Regions from separate parts of the uncultured Fretibacterium sp. genome, predicted to be linked through region 1. Evidence: riboswitches for the same ligand, from Rfam matches in the RefSeq annotation. Region 1 holds a riboswitch; each other region holds the start of a gene.

Evidence for each region. Region 1 has a riboswitch for cobalamin ahead of ABLA28_RS02110 (acetate--CoA ligase family protein). Riboswitches for the same ligand answer to the same signal wherever they lie in the genome.
Region 2: another riboswitch for cobalamin. It lies ahead of ABLA28_RS00125 (DUF4198 domain-containing protein); the one in region 1 lies ahead of ABLA28_RS02110 (acetate--CoA ligase family protein).
Region 3: another riboswitch for cobalamin. It lies ahead of ABLA28_RS08350 (anaerobic ribonucleoside triphosphate reductase); the one in region 1 lies ahead of ABLA28_RS02110 (acetate--CoA ligase family protein).

Annotation. Positions count from the first base shown of each region.
Region 1 covers NZ_CAUUGJ010000011.1:16,019-21,507, forward strand. Annotated here, with positions in the region: gene ABLA28_RS02110 (acetate--CoA ligase family protein) at 192-2,312, opposite strand; cobalamin riboswitch at 2,498-2,664, opposite strand; gene ABLA28_RS02115 (ferritin family protein) at 2,848-3,318, shown strand; gene ABLA28_RS02120 (APC family permease) at 3,382-4,743, opposite strand; gene ABLA28_RS02125 (isochorismatase family cysteine hydrolase) at 4,754-5,440, opposite strand.
Region 2 covers NZ_CAUUGJ010000001.1:21,835-27,323, forward strand. Annotated here, with positions in the region: gene ABLA28_RS00110 (FmdE family protein) at 1-107, opposite strand, end outside; gene ABLA28_RS00115 (MarR family transcriptional regulator) at 212-715, shown strand; gene ABLA28_RS00120 (class I SAM-dependent methyltransferase) at 837-1,490, shown strand; cobalamin riboswitch at 1,553-1,676, shown strand; gene ABLA28_RS00125 (DUF4198 domain-containing protein) at 1,865-2,644, shown strand; gene ABLA28_RS00130 (hypothetical protein) at 2,692-3,159, shown strand; gene cbiM (cobalt transporter CbiM) at 3,165-3,773, shown strand; gene ABLA28_RS00140 (energy-coupling factor transporter transmembrane component T) at 3,781-4,530, shown strand; gene ABLA28_RS00145 (energy-coupling factor ABC transporter ATP-binding protein) at 4,533-5,345, shown strand; gene der (ribosome biogenesis GTPase Der) at 5,432-5,489, opposite strand, start outside.
Region 3 covers NZ_CAUUGJ010000083.1:1,018-6,506, reverse strand. Annotated here, with positions in the region: gene ABLA28_RS08355 (4Fe-4S cluster-binding domain-containing protein) at 1-125, opposite strand, end outside; gene ABLA28_RS08350 (anaerobic ribonucleoside triphosphate reductase) at 303-2,636, opposite strand; cobalamin riboswitch at 2,801-2,993, opposite strand; gene ABLA28_RS08345 (sodium:solute symporter family protein) at 3,143-4,624, opposite strand; gene ABLA28_RS08340 (nucleotidyltransferase family protein) at 5,111-5,489, opposite strand, start outside.

The DNA.
Region 1 (5,489 bases):
GGAATCGAGCATGTCATTGTATAGGCTAAGCCGACTTTGGTTTTGCACCCGTCAGGTGCGGCAAAAATATATAAAACCCGTCTTTACCACACGTTAAAAAATTTACCCGCGAACTTTGACGTATCGTTCGCAGCAGACAGAGCATCTTGGAGGCGGTTCACCGTCGATACAAAAGGCTCCCCACCGTGCCATTACGCCTTCACGACCAGTGCGTCCGCCGCCACGGCGCCCTTGCCCTCCTCCAGCACGAACACGGGGTTGATGTCCAGCTCCAACAAGTCCGTCTCGGCGACGGCCAGCCGGGAAACCCGGCTGACGATCCGGGCCAGGGCCCGGACGTCGCGCGGCTTGCTGCCCCGGGTCCCGGACAGGAAGGAATAGCCCTTGAGCTGGCGAATCATGTTCAGTGCCTCCTCCTCGTCCACGGCGCCGTGTCTCAGGGAGACGTCGCTCAGTACCTCGACGTAAATGCCTCCAAGCCCCACGGCGATCATCGGACCGAACACGGGGTCCCGCTTCACCCCTACGATGCACTCGAACCCGCCGCGCACCATCTCGGACACCAGGAACCCCTGGACCCCGCCCTCTCCGGCGTGCTCCTCCAGGTTCTTCCGCACCGCCTTGAGCGCACCCCGAAGCTCCTCGAAGGAGCGCACATCCAGCACCACGATCCCCGCCTCCGTCTTGTGGAGCACGGAGGCCGCCATCCCCTTGAGCGCCACGGGGAAGCCCAGTTCCTCCGCTGCATCGCAGGCCTCCTCCAGGTTTTTGCAAAGCCTCTCCCGCGTTATGGGAATGCCGTACCGCGACAGGAAGACCTTGGCGTCGTACTCCGTCATGTTCCCCTTCCAGTCAGGAAGGATCGGCACGGAGGCATCGCCCCGGGGTTTTGCGACCGGCCGGAACGTTCCCCACCCCTCCAGAGCCCTGAGGGCACGGGCACATTGACGGAAACTCTGGAAGATTGGGATTCCGGCGGCCTTCAACCTTTCGATGAAGCTCCCGCCGTGTCGACGGTCAATCATCCACACGGCCGCCTGGGGCTTCGTACCGCGGACATAGCTCTCGATCATGATATCCGTCATGACGTCTCCCGCCTGCCCCACGATCATGGAGAGGGATGTGACGGCCGCATCCAGTTCCGGATCCGCCTGCACCGCATCGAAGACGCTGCGGAAGTTCTCCGGCTGTTCCGAGATCTGGACCGTCATGTCCACCGGGTTGCGGGACGCTCCGAAGGGCGGTATCGCCGCCTCGACGCGGGCTCTCGTGACGGGGGAGAACTCGGGAACGGAGAGCCCGACGTCATTCAGGCAGTCGGCCATGACGATGCCCGCGCCGCCGGAGGTCGTCAGGATCGCCGAACGTCCTCCACTCATCCGCTTCTCCGCCCCAAGCACCTGGCCGATGCCGATGATGTCGTCGATGTCCTCCATCGGGATGACCCCGTACTGCGAAAAGATGGCCGACCAGACCCGTTCGTCCCCCGTCAGGGCCGCCGTGTGGCTCTTGGCCGCCTCGCGCGCCGAGGGGGACCGCCCCGCCTTCAGCACCGCGACGGCGATGTCCCGCTCCCGGGCCTTCCTCACCAGGCGCAGGAACGCCTCGCCGTCCTCCAGCCCCTCCAGATAGAGCATCAACAGACGCACCTCGGGGTCCTCCAGCACATAGTCCGCGCACTCCACGGCATCGAGGTCCGACTGATTTCCGGTGGTCGCCACATAGCGGAACCGCACGCCGTGCTCCATCCCGACGCCGAAGGACGAGAACCCGAACGCCCCGCTCTGGGACACGAACGCGACGTGCCCCACGGGGGGCCGAGGCACATCGTAAAGGGCGCCGGAGAACGTGAGCGGGATCCCCTCGGCGAGGTTCGCCAGCCCCTGGCAGTTGGGGCCCAGCACCCGTATACCCCCGTCGTGGGCGATGGACGACACCTCTTCCTGGAGGGCGAAGTTGCCGGTCTCGGAAAAGCCGGAGGAGTAGACCAGGGCGAAGGGGACCGCCTTGGCCGCACAGGCCCGCATCACCCCGGGGATCAGCCTGGCCTTGACGCTGAGAATGGCGAGGTCGACGGGGCCGTCGATCTCCGTGATATCCCGGTGCACGGGAAGGCCCGCTATGGTGTCGGCTTTGGGGTTGATGGGATAGATCGCCCCCTCGTAGCCGAAGGACTGGAGGTATCGGAGCGTCCGGCCGGTCAAGCGCTCCAGGTCGGACGAGGCCCCGACGATGGCGATGGCTTTCGGGGCAAAGAGCCTCCTCAGAGGATGGGACAACAGGGATTTGGGCGCTTCTTTCGTGTCCTTCATGATCCATGGATCCTCCCGTTCGTTGGCTTCGGCCCACAGGGGCCGCAAAAATCACAAAAGGCCGCCCTCGCGAGAGGACGGTCTTTGAACGACGGAGGGATAGGGCCCTCGGGGTGCGCCCGCCGCATGTACAGCGAGACACCGAGGACTGTGCTCCGCATGACCGGCCCGAATCCGCGCGGGGGGCGTGCGCTCCTTCGAAAGGCCGGTCTCCTGGCTCGCTCCTTTTTTCGGCCCCCTTCCCGGAACGGAAGACGTCCCAGTGGTACGGCCGATGCTGCCGAGCTTACAGTGGCGGGTCCGCACCGGTCTTGCACCGGACTTCCCGAACACCTTCCGAGGCTGTGTTGTCTGCCCGATCACTATACGGCAAAAGATGGGAATGTCAAACGGGTCTCGCCCCTCCGCCGCATTTCGGACCACGCACTCCTCCCGGAGGGCCGCCGCTCCCCTTTTGGAAGAGGAGCGCTTCGGTATAATACGCTTGGAGTTCACGCCTCGCGTGCACCCGAAAAGCCAAGGGGAGATGACTGAGATGGGAGAGCCTTTTCGCGTATCCGACCTTCTGGACACCCTGATACGACTGGAGGAGAGGGGAAGCGCCTTTTATGGGGACCTCGCCGCAAGGACAAAATCGGAACGGGCCCGGAAGCTCTTCGAGCAGCTCGGCGGCGAGGAGCGAGAGCACCGGAACCTGTACGCCGCCCTCAAGAGCAAGTTCGCCGAGGAGGAGGTCCCGGGACCGGAGCGCATCCGGCACCTGGACACCCTGATCCGTCAGAGCTTCGCCTTCGAGGAGTTCAGGCCCATCCTCAAGGACACCGAAAAGGCGTGGCAGCAGGCTCTCGACTTCGCCATACGGCTCGAAAAGGACACCGCATCCTACGTCAGGGAGATTCGCAGCATCCTCAGGCCCGAGGCCCCGGAGGTCTTCGAAGCCATTCTGGCCGAGGAGGAACGGCACCTCAAGCTGCTGCAGGACTACAGAAACCAGAGCATGTACTGAAAAAAATCCGTCGATAGGGACGCAAAATCCCTATCGACGGATTGGCAGCCTCCAGGCTCGACTCTATTCCCTGCCGATATCCTCAGGGGTCAGCGCGGTCAACTCGCGTCCCTGTTTTCTCCTGTAAGAATCGGCCACCCAAAAGACAACGACTCCAAGGCCGAAGAAGAGCAGGAGAGAGAGATAACCTCCCGCATCCAACTCCATACAGGCCCCGATAACCAGCCAGATCGAGATCCCCATGCCGACCAGGAACATCGGGAGCCCCCCTGGTGCCCTGAAAGGACGTTTCCACTCGGGATGAAGCCTCCTGAGGCGTACGACATCGAGACAGGAGATGAAATAGACGACCCCTGCGGCAATGCTGGAGATGGCATAGATGTACTGCACCCAGTTGTCCCCACTGAAAAAGCAGAAAAACAAAGAGAACATGTAGACCACAACATTGGCCAAGAACGGCTGGCCATAGCGATTAACCTTTATGAACCCCCTGGGAAGCTGGTTCAGCTGCGCGGCGCCATAGAGCACCCGGGCGCTGGACGTCCAGAACCCCATCAGTGTGGTGAAAGCGTGCATGAGGCCAGAGACAATGGCGAGGATCCCCAGAATCGCGGGCAGCCCGAAGCGAGCCACCAGTTCGGGCTCAGGCATGCTCATCGAGGCAATTTCATGCCACGGGGCCATGCCTCCCATCGCCAGCACGACAAAGCTGTAAAGCAGCGCGGGAATGAAGAGCGATGCAAGGATAACCTTCCATATTTTTGAGGCCGGAAAATTGGTCTCTTCTATCAGGGTGGGCGTCATTTCAAAGCCGATGAACTTGAGCGAGAATACGGCCATCGCAATGAAGATTCCATACCCCCCCTTCGGGAAAAAGCCCTGGTTCAGACGAATGTGATCCATACTCCAGTGGCCGCTGAGGAAAAAGGAGGACGAGACCAAAAGCGAGATGACGATCATGGAGAAGAAAAAGAAGTTGGACAGTTTCCCCGTCAGGCTGATGTTGAAATTGGAGAGGACGAACCAAAGGGTGACGGAGAATATCGCCACCATCATCATCTGATCGCTATTCAAAGGATAGAAATGGTTGATGGCCGTTCCGAAGATGAAGGCCATCATCGGGGGCTCCACGACCTGAATCAGAAACATCATCCACTGAGTCGCAAATCCCATTTTGTTGCCGTAAGCGTTGCTGGTCCAGGCATCCACCCCCGCAGCAAAGGGTAGCATTGCGGACAGCTCGCCGAACGCCAGGCCTACGGGAACAAGGAGAAGGGCAAGAAGGGGAAACAGGAAAGCCGCCCCCGCCCCCGTGGTCTGAAACCAGTAGGGAGCCTCGGCGAGCCAGCCTCCGATAACGGCTCCCGACGATATTGCGATCATCTGTACGAAGCTCAGATTCCTCTTCAGTTTGCTGTCGTTCATGTTCTTCCTCCTACAAGGCGGCGATCAATTCGTCGGTGCTGACCACGTGGCAATAGATGTTATTCAGCACCGAGAGTTCGTGCTCCTGTATCTCACGCGTCGATGCCCCGCAGGCGTCCTCTACGAGCCAAACCTTGAAGCTCTCGTCGGCCAAGCTGCGTACGGTCCCCGACACGCACTGATCGGTCAGGACCCCGGTCACGACCACCGTATCGATGCCGCAATTGTGCAGCATCAGCCGGAGCGACGTCCCCGTAAGGGCGCTGTCCGTCGTCTTCCTGACCACCAATTCGTTTTCGCGAGGAGCCAACGGAGCGACGATCTCGCCGGCGGGATTTCCGTCGAGCAGGAGCAATTCGTTGTATCCCGTGGCCTTCTGATCCAGGGACCGATCCCTCCCATTCGCGAGCTGGCCGGTTATGCGGGCGTGGGCGACAAGCATCTTCCTCTCCCGAAACGCGGAAAGGAGCCGTGCGTTGTTGGGGATCACCTCGTTGTCCACTCGATCGTAAAAGTACTCCCAGCGTGCATAATAGGCCTTTTCCCTCTCACTCATGCCGCTTGTGTCGGGACGGGTAAGGAAGTGGTATTGCATATCCACGATAAGTAGTGCCGTTCTGCTCCCGTCGATGACAATTTCGCCGTAATCCTCATCGAGCTCGTAATAGAACGAGCAATAACGATCGTTGACCTTCATGATTACATCCAACCTCCACATCGGTATAATCTGTGCAAAGGGACGTCCC
Region 2 (5,489 bases), on a different contig from region 1:
AGCGCGGCGGCGTCCACAGCCATCCGGCAGCCCATGGCCAGCCCCGGACAGGCATGTCCGTGGAAGGCCACCGAGGCGTTCCAATAAAAATCGATGTCGTGTCCCATCCCGTCTCATCCGCCCTTTCGAAAGAGTTTCCTCCATCATAACACGAAGCGGCGATGCCCCATGCCTCTTGTCCCTATTGTATATATGCTATACAATTTGGAGCATGAAGATTATCAACGAGGCCAACGAGAACAGGATCAGCTATCGCCTGCTGAACGTCATGTTGAAGCTGGAGGAGGCTCAGGAGCGGCTGCACCGTTACGGGACCGACACGCCCCTTTTTGCAGCGGAGATCCACATGATCAAATGCGTGAAGGAGAACCCGAACCGGCACATGACGGCCCTGGCGGAGGTGCTGGGGGTGACGCGGGGGGCCGTGTCCCAGATCGCGATGAAGCTGGAGGGGAAGGGGATGCTCGTCAAGGAGAGGGACGAGGACAGCAGTCTCCGCCGCATCCTGAGGGTGACGCCCGAGGGCGAGCGTGCCTACCTGTTCCACGAGCGTCTCCACGCGGAGTTCGACCGCTTGGTGGAGGGCCTTCTGGCGGACGCGTCCGAGAGGGACAGGGACTTTCTGCGGGATTTTCTGGGTGCTCTGGACGCTGCCCTGGAGGGGCGGAATGAGGAGGGGCAGAGGGAGGAGCCTCTTCGAGGCAGCGCCCCCTGAGGGGCCCTTCAAGAAAATTGGGAAGGACGCGGTTCGTGGTTCGCTTTTTGTCGCAGGGGACTTGTACCTCCTGGGCGGTTCAAGGAGGTACAAGAGGTTCAATAAGGAGGAGGTCGGCACGATGACGAAGGGTGCACGGGATTTTCGCGGTAAGGGCAGGGCCTTCAGGGGCATATTTGGAGGGGAGAGCTATCGGCGGCTCGCCGCGCTGTTCGGATTTCAGGAGCGGTTTTATCGTCGGGCCGTGGGGGACCTGCAGCTTGGCCCGGGAGGCCGGGCGCTCGATCTGGGGTGTGGTCCCGGTGGCCTGAGCTATGCCCTGGCCGAGAAGAGCCCCGCCGACGCGTCGATCGTGGGGGCCGACATCTCGGACGACCAGCTGGAGTGCGCGCGCCGGGGGGCCGGGGCCTTCGCCTGCGGGCTGGAGTTTCTGAGGGCGTCCATGGACGAGCTTCCCTTTCCCGACGGACACTTCGACCTGGTCATGACCTCTATGGCGCTGCACGAGACGCCCCCCGCGGTTCGGCGTGCCGCCATCACGGAGACGGCGCGCCTGCTGAGGCCGGGCGGGACCTTTTTGTTGGTGGACTGGAGCCGGCCGCGGTTCGGCCTTTGGGGGATCATCTGGTATCCCTTCTGCCGCTGGGGCGAGGGGAACCGGGACAACTGGAACAACGTCTACCCCGAGCTTTGCCGCGAGCGGGGCCTGAAACTGAAGGAGGACGACTACATCAACTCCATATCCCGGCGCCAGGTGTTCGTGAAGGAAGGGTGAGTGGGACGTCTCCGCATAAAAGCGAGTGCAGGGGCGCCGGGAGGTGTGCTATAATCTGAAACGTAAATTGGTGAGAATTCATCAGATTTTGCATAACGCCTCGTCCGTTGGGGGAAGCAGGGTGCAAGTCCCGCGCGGTCCCGCCGCCGTAAAGCCGGAATGCCCGGCGGACGAGAGAGGTATCCTGTCCACGAGCGATGGAGACGGAACAAATGGCGGTATGTCCCCTCGTCCTGTTCCTTCGCGGCGAGGGGTTTTTCGTATCTGCATATCTGCGTGTTTTTGTTGGCTTCGCGCTTTTTACTGAAGGGTGGTGCACCGTGGGTGCGCCGGGTGTCGGTATTGGGACGAGATCATCGAGGAGGATGGGTATCATGAAGTACGGACGTATCGTATCGGCGGCGCTTCTGGCAATGGGGCTCTCGACGGCGGCTTTTGCGCACGAGCTGGTGATGAAGCCTCAGAAAATGGATGTGGAGAAGGGCGGGACGCTTACGGTCGAGATCCATTCGGGGCACAAGTTCATCGTCCCGGAGGAGGTGGAGGACGCCGAGCGCATCAAGGCGGGCGTCTTCAAGGACGGCAAGCTGCAGGAGGCCGAGCTGAAGCCGAACGAAAAAAATCTCTGCATCGACTTTTCGGTGCCGGCGGCGGACGACGGCTCCATGGTTATCCTCGCCAACAAGGATGGCGGCGTCTGGTGCACGACGAACGAGGGCGGCAAGTCCGGGACCCGCAAGGAACTGGAGGCTCAGGGCCTGAAGGTCGTGAAGGCCACCAAGAACGACAAGTTCGTCAAGGCCATCGTCAACGCCTCGAAAGACGACAAGAACTTCGCCGTGGAGACGGGGCAGCCCCTGGAGATCATCCCGGTGACCAACCCCGCGGATGCGAAGGTGGGCGAGTTCTTCGACGTCAAGATCCTGGTGGATGGAAAGCCCTATTCCGGTCCCGTGTGGGCGACGTACGACGGCTTTGCGCCGTACGAGAACACCTACGCCTACGCCTCCGATGCGGTCCAGGGCGTCGCTCATATCAAGATCACGGCGCCGGGGCTCTGGGGCGTGCGCGCCATGAAGAAGGATCTGCCGGGCAAGGAGGGCGAGTACGATTCCGTCACGCGCAAGGCCTTTTTGATCTTTGAAGTGAAGTAATGAAGTGGAGTGAGACGAAAGTGAGTGGGATGCCGGGTCGTCTCAGAATGGCTATGCTTGGGCTGGCGGTTGCCGTCGGCCTGGGCCTTTTTTCGGGAATGGCGTCGGCCCACGGCGTGGGCTACCAGGAGTCCGACCTGCGGCCGGTCGCGCTGGATTTCTTCTACTCCACGGGGGAGCTGATGAGCTACCTCAAGGCCGAGGTCTTTTCCCCGTCCGACGAGAAGATCGCCTATCAGTCCGGTCGGACCGATGCGGGCGGGCGTTTTGCCTTCGTCCCCGACAAGCCGGGGAAGTGGCGGGTCGTCGTCAACGACGACGACGGGCACAGGGCCGAGGCGGAGATCGACGTGACTCAGGAGTTCATGTCGGGGGGGGCGGCGGGCGGAATCGTCCAGGAGAAGAAGGCGGCTCCCGAGGGCCTGGATCTTTACCTCCGGGCCGGGCTGGGTGTCAGCCTGCTCTTCAATATCGCGGCGTTCGTCCTCCTGTTCCGCCGCAGAAGGACGGTGTAGGGTCCATGCACATCAGCGAGGGTATGCTCTCCTCTCAGATGCTGACCGCGGGATGGGCCATCGCCGGGGTCGGAACGGCGATTGGGCTGAAGAAGCTCGACGCCGACAAGATCGTGCGCGTCGCGTTCTTCTCGTCGGCGTTCTTCCTGGCCTCCCTGATCAACGTTCCGATCCCTCCGAGCTCGACCCACCTCTCCCTCATCGCCCCGATGGGGCTGGTCCTGGGATGGTCGGCCTTTCCTGCCGTGATGGTCGCCCTGGTCCTCCAGGCCCTGTTGTTCCAGTTCGGAGGGCTTGTCGTCCTGGGGGTGAACACGGTGGATGTCGCGGTCCCCGCGCTCGCCGCCTATCTGCTGTTCGCCGCCCCGATCCGCAGAAGCAGCGGTAGGGCGGCATTCGTGCTCGCCTTCCTGGCCGGCTTCCTGGCCGTCATGCTCTGTGCCCTGGGGGTGGAGATATTTCTGCGCGGGACGGACACCAACCTGTCGGTCATCGCCAACACCGTCTTCCTCGCCCATATCCCCTTCGCCCTGATCGAGGGGGCCATCACGGCCTTCATGGTCGCCTATATGAAGCGCGCCGCCCCGGACCTTTTGATGGGCGTGGAGCGATAGCGGGGGAATGCAGCTCGATACGAGCGCCCTTCGGGCCGAGGCCACGCCGACGGGGCTGGACCGCTTCGACCCGCGGGGACGTGTGCTCTGCGCCCTTGTTCTGGCCTTTGTCCTGGCCTCCGTGCGGTCGTTTCCGGCCCTGCTCTGCGGCGTGCCGGTCGTACTGGTCCTGTTCTTCCTGGGCGAGCCCGGCCCTCTGGCGAGGGAACTGCTGCACCTGAACGCCGTGGGGGCGTTCATCGCCCTGCTCCTGATGCTGACCTATCCCGGCGAGCGCTTCTGGGGGCCCTTCTCCGCTGCGGGGCTGAGGTTTGCCGGCCTCATTCTGCTCAAACTGAACCTGATCTCGGTCCTGCTGAGCCGGATGGTTCTCTCGCTGGGCGTGGGGAGGGTGGACGGCGTTCTGGCCCGCCTGAGGGTCCCCGAGAAACTGCGGATCCTGCTGCTGCTCTCCACGCGCTGCATCTTCATCCTGGCGGAGCGGGCGGGGACGATGGTGCGGGCTGTGCAGCTTCGGGGGCCCGACTTAAAGGGGATCCCGATGTGCAGGACCTTCGCCTGCATGCTCGGGACGACGCTGGTGCACGGCTCGGAGCGCTCGGAGCGGATGATGCTCGCGATCCGGTGCCGCGGGGGAATGGCGGGGTTCTGCCAGGGCCGGCCTCTGTGCTGGCAGGGGCGGGACGTCCTGTTCTGCCTGCTGTTTGCTCTGAACGTCGCGGTCATCCTGTCGTTTTCCCTCGTCTGGAGGCCCTGAGGATGAGTCGGGAGATGAATCGGGATTCAACGGGCGCGGACGCGGTCCGCAGCGCGTCGTCCCCGGCGGCGCCGGAGACGGTCGCTTCCGCCGGAGCGCCTCTCGAGGTCTGCGGCCTTTGCTACGCCTACCCCGACGGACATCGTGCCCTGAACGGCGTCTCCTTCACGCTGGGAAGGGGGGAGAAGCTCGCGCTGGTGGGGCCCAACGGCTCGGGCAAGTCCACCCTCATGCTCCATCTGGCGGGCTGCATCGCCGCGCAGACGGGGACGGTGTCGCTGGAGGGCGTTCCCGTCGGGAAGGACCTGAAGCGTCTGCGCGAGGCCGTCGGTCTGATCTTTCAGGACCCCGACGACCAGCTTTTCATGCCGCAGGTCGTAGAGGACGTGGCCTTCGGGCCGGTTGCGCACGGGGTACCCGCCGAGGAGGCCCATGCGAGGGCCCGGGAGGTGTTGGAGTCCCTGAACGTCGGACATCTGGCCGAGCGGCCGCCTCACCGCCTCTCGGGCGGGGAGAAGCGCATGGCGGCTCTGGCGGGAATCCTGGTCATGCGGCCGGAGATCGTGGTGCTGGACGAACCCTCCGCGGCCCTGGACCCGAGGGCCCGCCGCCGGGTGATCGAGGTGCTTCGGGAGCTGGATAAGCCCCTCATCCTGGCGACCCACGACCTCGACATGGCCCTGGACGTGTGCGGCCGGGCCGTCGTGCTGTTCGACGGGCGCGTCGCCGCGGATGGGGACCTCGAGACGATACTCGGGGACGAGGCGCTGCTTCGGCAAAACGGACTCGAGCTGCCCCTGCGCTGTTCCCGCTGAGCCCCCGCAACGTCGGGGAGATGAGTGGATAACCCTACGAAGCGCCCGCCCCTTCATTCGAGGGGCGGGCGCTCTTGTTTTTTGGCTTATCCTTCCTGCTCCTTGCCGCGCCAGAACACCCGCAAGGGCGATCCCGTGAAGTTC
Region 3 (5,489 bases), on a different contig from region 1:
GCGTGGGTCTGCGGGTTGTGGCAGCCGGGGCATCGGTGCGGACAGCCCTGCACGAACACCGTAAAACGGATGCCGGGCCCGTCCACGAACGACTCCTCAACGACGCCCGCGACCCGGAGACGCATTAAAGTGCCTCAGGGGGCTTTGCCCCCTGAACCCCCAGCAGGGGAACAAGTCCCCCTGCACCCCTCCTCGTATCGTCGTGGACAGGGGGGCGGCAGCTCCCCTGCCCACGACGATAAAAGGGATCCAAGGGAGCTTGCTCCCTTGGCGGGGTTCGGGGCGGAGCCCCGAGAGGGGTTTCAGTGCGATCCGGTGTGGTGCACACGGTCGTGTTCCTCGGCCTTCTTGGCGTCGTTGAACCGGTCGAGCGTCCCCACCAGGTAGCCCGTGATCCTGCGGATGCGCTCGAACCGCACCCCGCCCTCCGAGCGGCCGCATCCGGGGCAGACGTCGTCGATGACGCCCGTGTACCCGCAGACGGGGTCGCGGTCCAGCGGGTGGTTGATGGCCCCGTACCCGATCCCCGCCTCCTTCATGGCGCGCACGACCTTCTCGAACGCGTCCAGGTTCCGGGACGGGTCGCCGTCCATCTCGATATAGGTGATGTGTCCCGCGTTCGTCAGCTCGTGGTAGGGCGCCTCCAGGCGGATCTTGTCGAGCGCGCGGATATTGTGGTGCACGGGGACGTGGAAGCTGTTGGTGTAGTAGTCGCGGTCGGTGATCCCCTCGATCGGCCCGAAGCGCTTCCGGTCCATCCGGACGAACCGGCCGGACAGGCCCTCGGCCGGCGTCGCCAGCAGGGTGAAGTTCAGCCCGTGTTTCCGCGCGGCCTCGTCCATGCGCGAGCGCATGTGCCCGACGATCTCCAGCCCCAGGGCCTGGGACGCCTCGCTCTCGCCGTGGTGTTTTCCGGTGAGGGCCTTGAGGCACTCCGCCAGGCCGATGAACCCCAGGGACAGCGAGCCGTGCCGGAGCACCTCGCGCACCTCGTCGTTCCAGCCCAGTTTCTCCGAGTCCATCCAGACCCCCTGTCCCATCAGGAACGGGAAGTTCTTGACCTTCTTCCTGGACTGGATCTCCAGGCGGTCCAGGAGCTGGCGGATCACCAGGTCGATTTTTTCGTCCAGCATACGGAAGAACCCGGCCCGGTCCCGCCTGCTCAGGAGCCCCAGCCTCGGCAGGTTGACGCTGGTGAAGCTCAGGTTCCCGCGGCCCGTCACGATCTGACGGCCGGGGTCGGCGACGTTGCCGATGACGCGCGTTCGGCACCCCATGTAGGCGATCTCGGTATCGGGCTCCCCCGGACGGTAGTATTGGAGGTTGAAGGGCGCGTCGATGAAGGCGAAGTTCGGGAAGAGCCGCCTGGCGCTCACGCGGCAGGCCAGCCGGAAGAGGTCGTAGTTGGGGTCGCCCGGCGCGTAGTTCACGCCCTCCTTGACCTTGAAGATGCTCACGGGAAAGATGGGGGTCTCGCCGTGTCCCAGCCCCGCCTCCGTGGCGAGCAGGAGGTTCTTCACGACGCTGCGCCCCTCGGGAGACGTGTCCGTCCCGTAGTTGAGCGAGCTGAAGGGCACCTGGGCCCCGGCGCGGCTGTGCATGGTGTTCAGGTTGTGGACCAGGGCCTCCATGGCCTGATAGGTCTCCCGGTCCGTCTCGCGCTCCGCCTCGCTCAGGGCCAGGGCCTGTGCCCGCGCGGCGGGACCGTCCCCGAACCGCCGCTCCAAGCGAGAGCGTTCCATGGCCTGGAAGGGTTCCGGGTTCCCCAGGCGGATCGTCCCGTCCGGGGCGCCGCGCAGCTCCTCGTGCAGGGCCTCGACCCACTCGGCGGCGTCGTCCGCGTCGGGCAGCATCCCGAGGGCCTTGGCCAGGTTCTTCCGGTAGAGGCCCTTGAAGGTCCTGGCGACGTAGGGGGCCAGGGCGAAGTCGAACATGGGGATGCTCTGCCCGCCGTGCTGGTCGTTCTGGTTGGACTGGAGCGCGATGCAGGCCAGGGCCGCCGCGCTGCGGATGCCCGCCGGCTCGCGCAGCGTGCCGTGCCCCGTGCCGAACCCGCCCTTGAAGAGCTTTTTGATGTCGATCTGGCAGCAGGTCGTCGTCAGGGTCAGGAAATCCATGTCGTGGATGTGGATGTCGCCGTTTCGGTGCGCCTCCGCGTGTTCGGGGCGCAGGACGAAGATCTCGTTGAAGTACTTCGCCCCCTCGGACCCGTAGCGGAGCATCGTCCCCATGGCGGTGTCGCCGTCGATGTTGGCGTTCTCGCGCTTCAGGTCGTTGTCCTGCGCCTCGCGGAAGGTCAGGTCCTCGTAGATGTTCATCAGGCGGCTCTTCATCTCGCGCGCCTGGCTGCGGCGGGCGCGGTAGAGGATGTAGGCCTTGGCCGCGCGCCCGTGCCCGGAGTCGATGAGGACGTTCTCCACGATGTCCTGGATCTCCTCCACCTGGGGGACGCACCCCGCGAGCTCCTTTTCCATACGCTCCGCGACCTGTTCCGTCAGGGCGAGCGCCGTATCCTGCCTGGCCGCCTCCCCCGTGTCCTCCGCGACCGCGGCCAGGGCCTTCAGAATGGCCCCGGCGATCTTCTCCGCATTGAACGGCACCTCACGGCCGTCCCGTTTTCGGATCTTTACGAACATGAAAGCCTCCCGATTTCTCCATGACATTTCCGCGTCCGCAGTCCGTGCGAAAAGCCCGGCCGGCCCGACAAAAAACGCTCCTCCACGTCCAGGGTGGAGGAGCGCCCGCTGACACGAAAAAAAGGCATGAAAAGCCGGCACGCCCTCCCTATCGTCCGTAGGGGGTTGACGTCTGCGGCCCAGGCAGGTCTTCTGACTCGGGATCGTCGACGTGAAAAAGCGTTCCCCCGGTCTTCCCGGATCGATCCAGTGACCTTCGGGGCCGTCTCCCCCTCACAGCGGCGGGACCGTGCAGGATTTTCGCCTGCTTCCCTCTTCGCCGGCATACGCGCCGGCACCTGCGCCTCGAGTATTCGGTTGTGCCGTTGCTCTCGGTTTCCGGAAGCCGCGTCCCGATCTCCCGGTCGCGGCAGGTTCATTATACCTCAGGTCCTGCCGGGTCCACGATGCCTCCGGGTATCCAAGAGCGGGGCAGGCCCCCGCTGTGCTGAGAAGTTGTTGGGCCGCTACTCCTCGGGCACCAGCTCCGTGGTATTGCGCCGGGATGGGGCGATCAGGCAGAAGAGAAGGAAGGCAGCCAAGCTCAGTACGAGGGCTACGAGGATCGGCTCATCCATGAGCCTCAGGACGACAGGGTTGCTGAACCCCTTTTGGGTGAGGAAATCCAGGACCAGGTCCTTCCGATGTTCCATCAGGAGGACGGTCGCGCTTCCCACGATCAGGGAGGCGACGGCTCCCGCCTCGGAGGCGCGTTTCCAGTACAGGCCGAAAACATAGGGGAAGAAGGAGCCCGCGGCCCGAAGCGTGAAGGAGAACATCAGAAGGGTGATGATGTTGCCAACATTGAAATAGGCGACGGCCCCGGCTAGTAGCCCGATGATCACCATGGTGACGCGGGTGACTTTCAGCACTCGGGTGCTGGATGCGGCGGGGTGGATAAACGTCTTGTAAAGGTCGTTGCCGAAGATGGACCCCGCGCCCAGAAGGTCGGAATCCGCGCTGGACATGGTGGCAGAGAGGATCCCCGAGAAGAGCAGTCCCACGATGACCGCGGGCATGGTGGCCATGGCCAAGTGCGGCAGGGCGTACTTGGGCCCCTCGCTCAGGATGAGGCCGGAATCTATTTTGTTCATGTTGAGCAGAGCCAAGGTGATGATGCCCAGCAGAGTTGGGATAAAGGCGTAGACGAAATTGACGACTGCGGCGATGATGGAGCCCTGCCGTGCGGCCCGCCCGTCCCGGGCCGCGTAGTAGCGGGAAACAGCCTCCTGTCCCACGGTGAAGGAGGCGATGTACATGATCACGAGCGCCGCGATCTTATAGGGACCGATCCCCTTGAAGAGGCCGAAAGTCCCATCCGGGACGTTGGCGACGACATTATCCATTCCCCCGGCCATGCCGAGCGCGTAGGGCAGGGCCGCGGCCATTCCGAAGAGGATCAGGAAGACCTGCACGAAATCGGTCAGGGTGACGCTCCAGAGCCCGCCCATGACCGAGTAGACGGTGACGACCAAGGTGACGGCGAGCACCGCCATCCGGTAGTCGAGCCCAAGCATGACAGAGACGACGGTGGAGGATGCGATGAACTGCGCCGCCGTCAGGCCAATCAGAGGCAGGATCATGACGATGGCCGTGATGGCGCCGGAGAACGGCCCGTATCGTCTGCGGAAGTACTCTGGAACGGTCTTGACCTCGGCAGTCCGGAACTTGTGGGCGAAGAAGGTTAGAATGACGAAGGCGATGCCCATCGCGGTGACGTACCACGACGCGCTCAGCCCCCAGGCCCCGAATCCCTTTTCGACGACGCCTAGGGAGCTTCCTCCGCCGATCTCCGTTGCGGCCAAGGTACCGGCCATCAACAGGGGGCCGAGCCTGCGCCCGGCAACCATGAAGTCCTCATTAGAGGCGATCCGTGTCGAGGACCACCAGCCGATGAGCAACATCAGCAGCATGTAGCCGGCTACGATCAGAATTACCGTGTTCTGCATGCGAATTCCTCCTTACCTGCTATGCCGAACGGCGAAGAGACGAACGGAACGTTCAAGACGAAATATCGGCACCCGGTTCCATTATCGTGGGCGCCGAAGGTTTTTTCAAGCGTCCCGGTCTCCGGATAGAAAGGGACGAAAAGAGAGCGGAAGAAAAATGGAGGGAAAATCTATAAAGTGTTTGAATCTCGAAAGAAACGTCGAAGCCGCCGCTTGAGGAACACGGACGAGCCGGCCACGGCACAGAAGAAGAGAACGGCGAAGGCCAGCCCGGAATCCACGGAAAATAAAAGGAAAAACAATCCCAATATCGGAAGGCCGAAGTGCAGGACCCTCGTATCGTTCCGCCCGAACATTCCGTAGTACCCCCTTCTTCAATTAGTTTGTCGATACAAACTTAATTTCGGAAATAATCTACCGCAATCCCGGGCGCCTGTCAATCCCTCCCTTTGGGAGGGGGGAGCGCCGTCCTCGGATCGGATCCGCTCAGAGCTGCGGACGGCAGACCCTCCGATAGTCCTCCGGGGTGTCCAGGTCGTCGAAGAAGCCGTCCTCCCCCTCCACCGTCAGCACCTCCGGCATGAATCGCGCCATCGCGTCCCGACCGCCCCGATCCCCGGATGCGGATCTCAGGCGGTCGCGCCAGAGCCCTTCCATAAAAATGGGGTGTCCGAAACGCCCCTCCCGATAGGGGGCCAGGGCTGTGTACCCGGCGGGGCGGCGCTCGAAGGCCGCTCGCAGCCGCGCCATATCGTGCGCCTGTGCCGTCGGCAGGTCCCCGAGCATCAGGCAGAAGGGGCCCTCCCGTTGGGCAGCGGGCTCCGCCCTGCCCAACGCGTCGAGGGCGATCGCGAGCGAGGAGGCG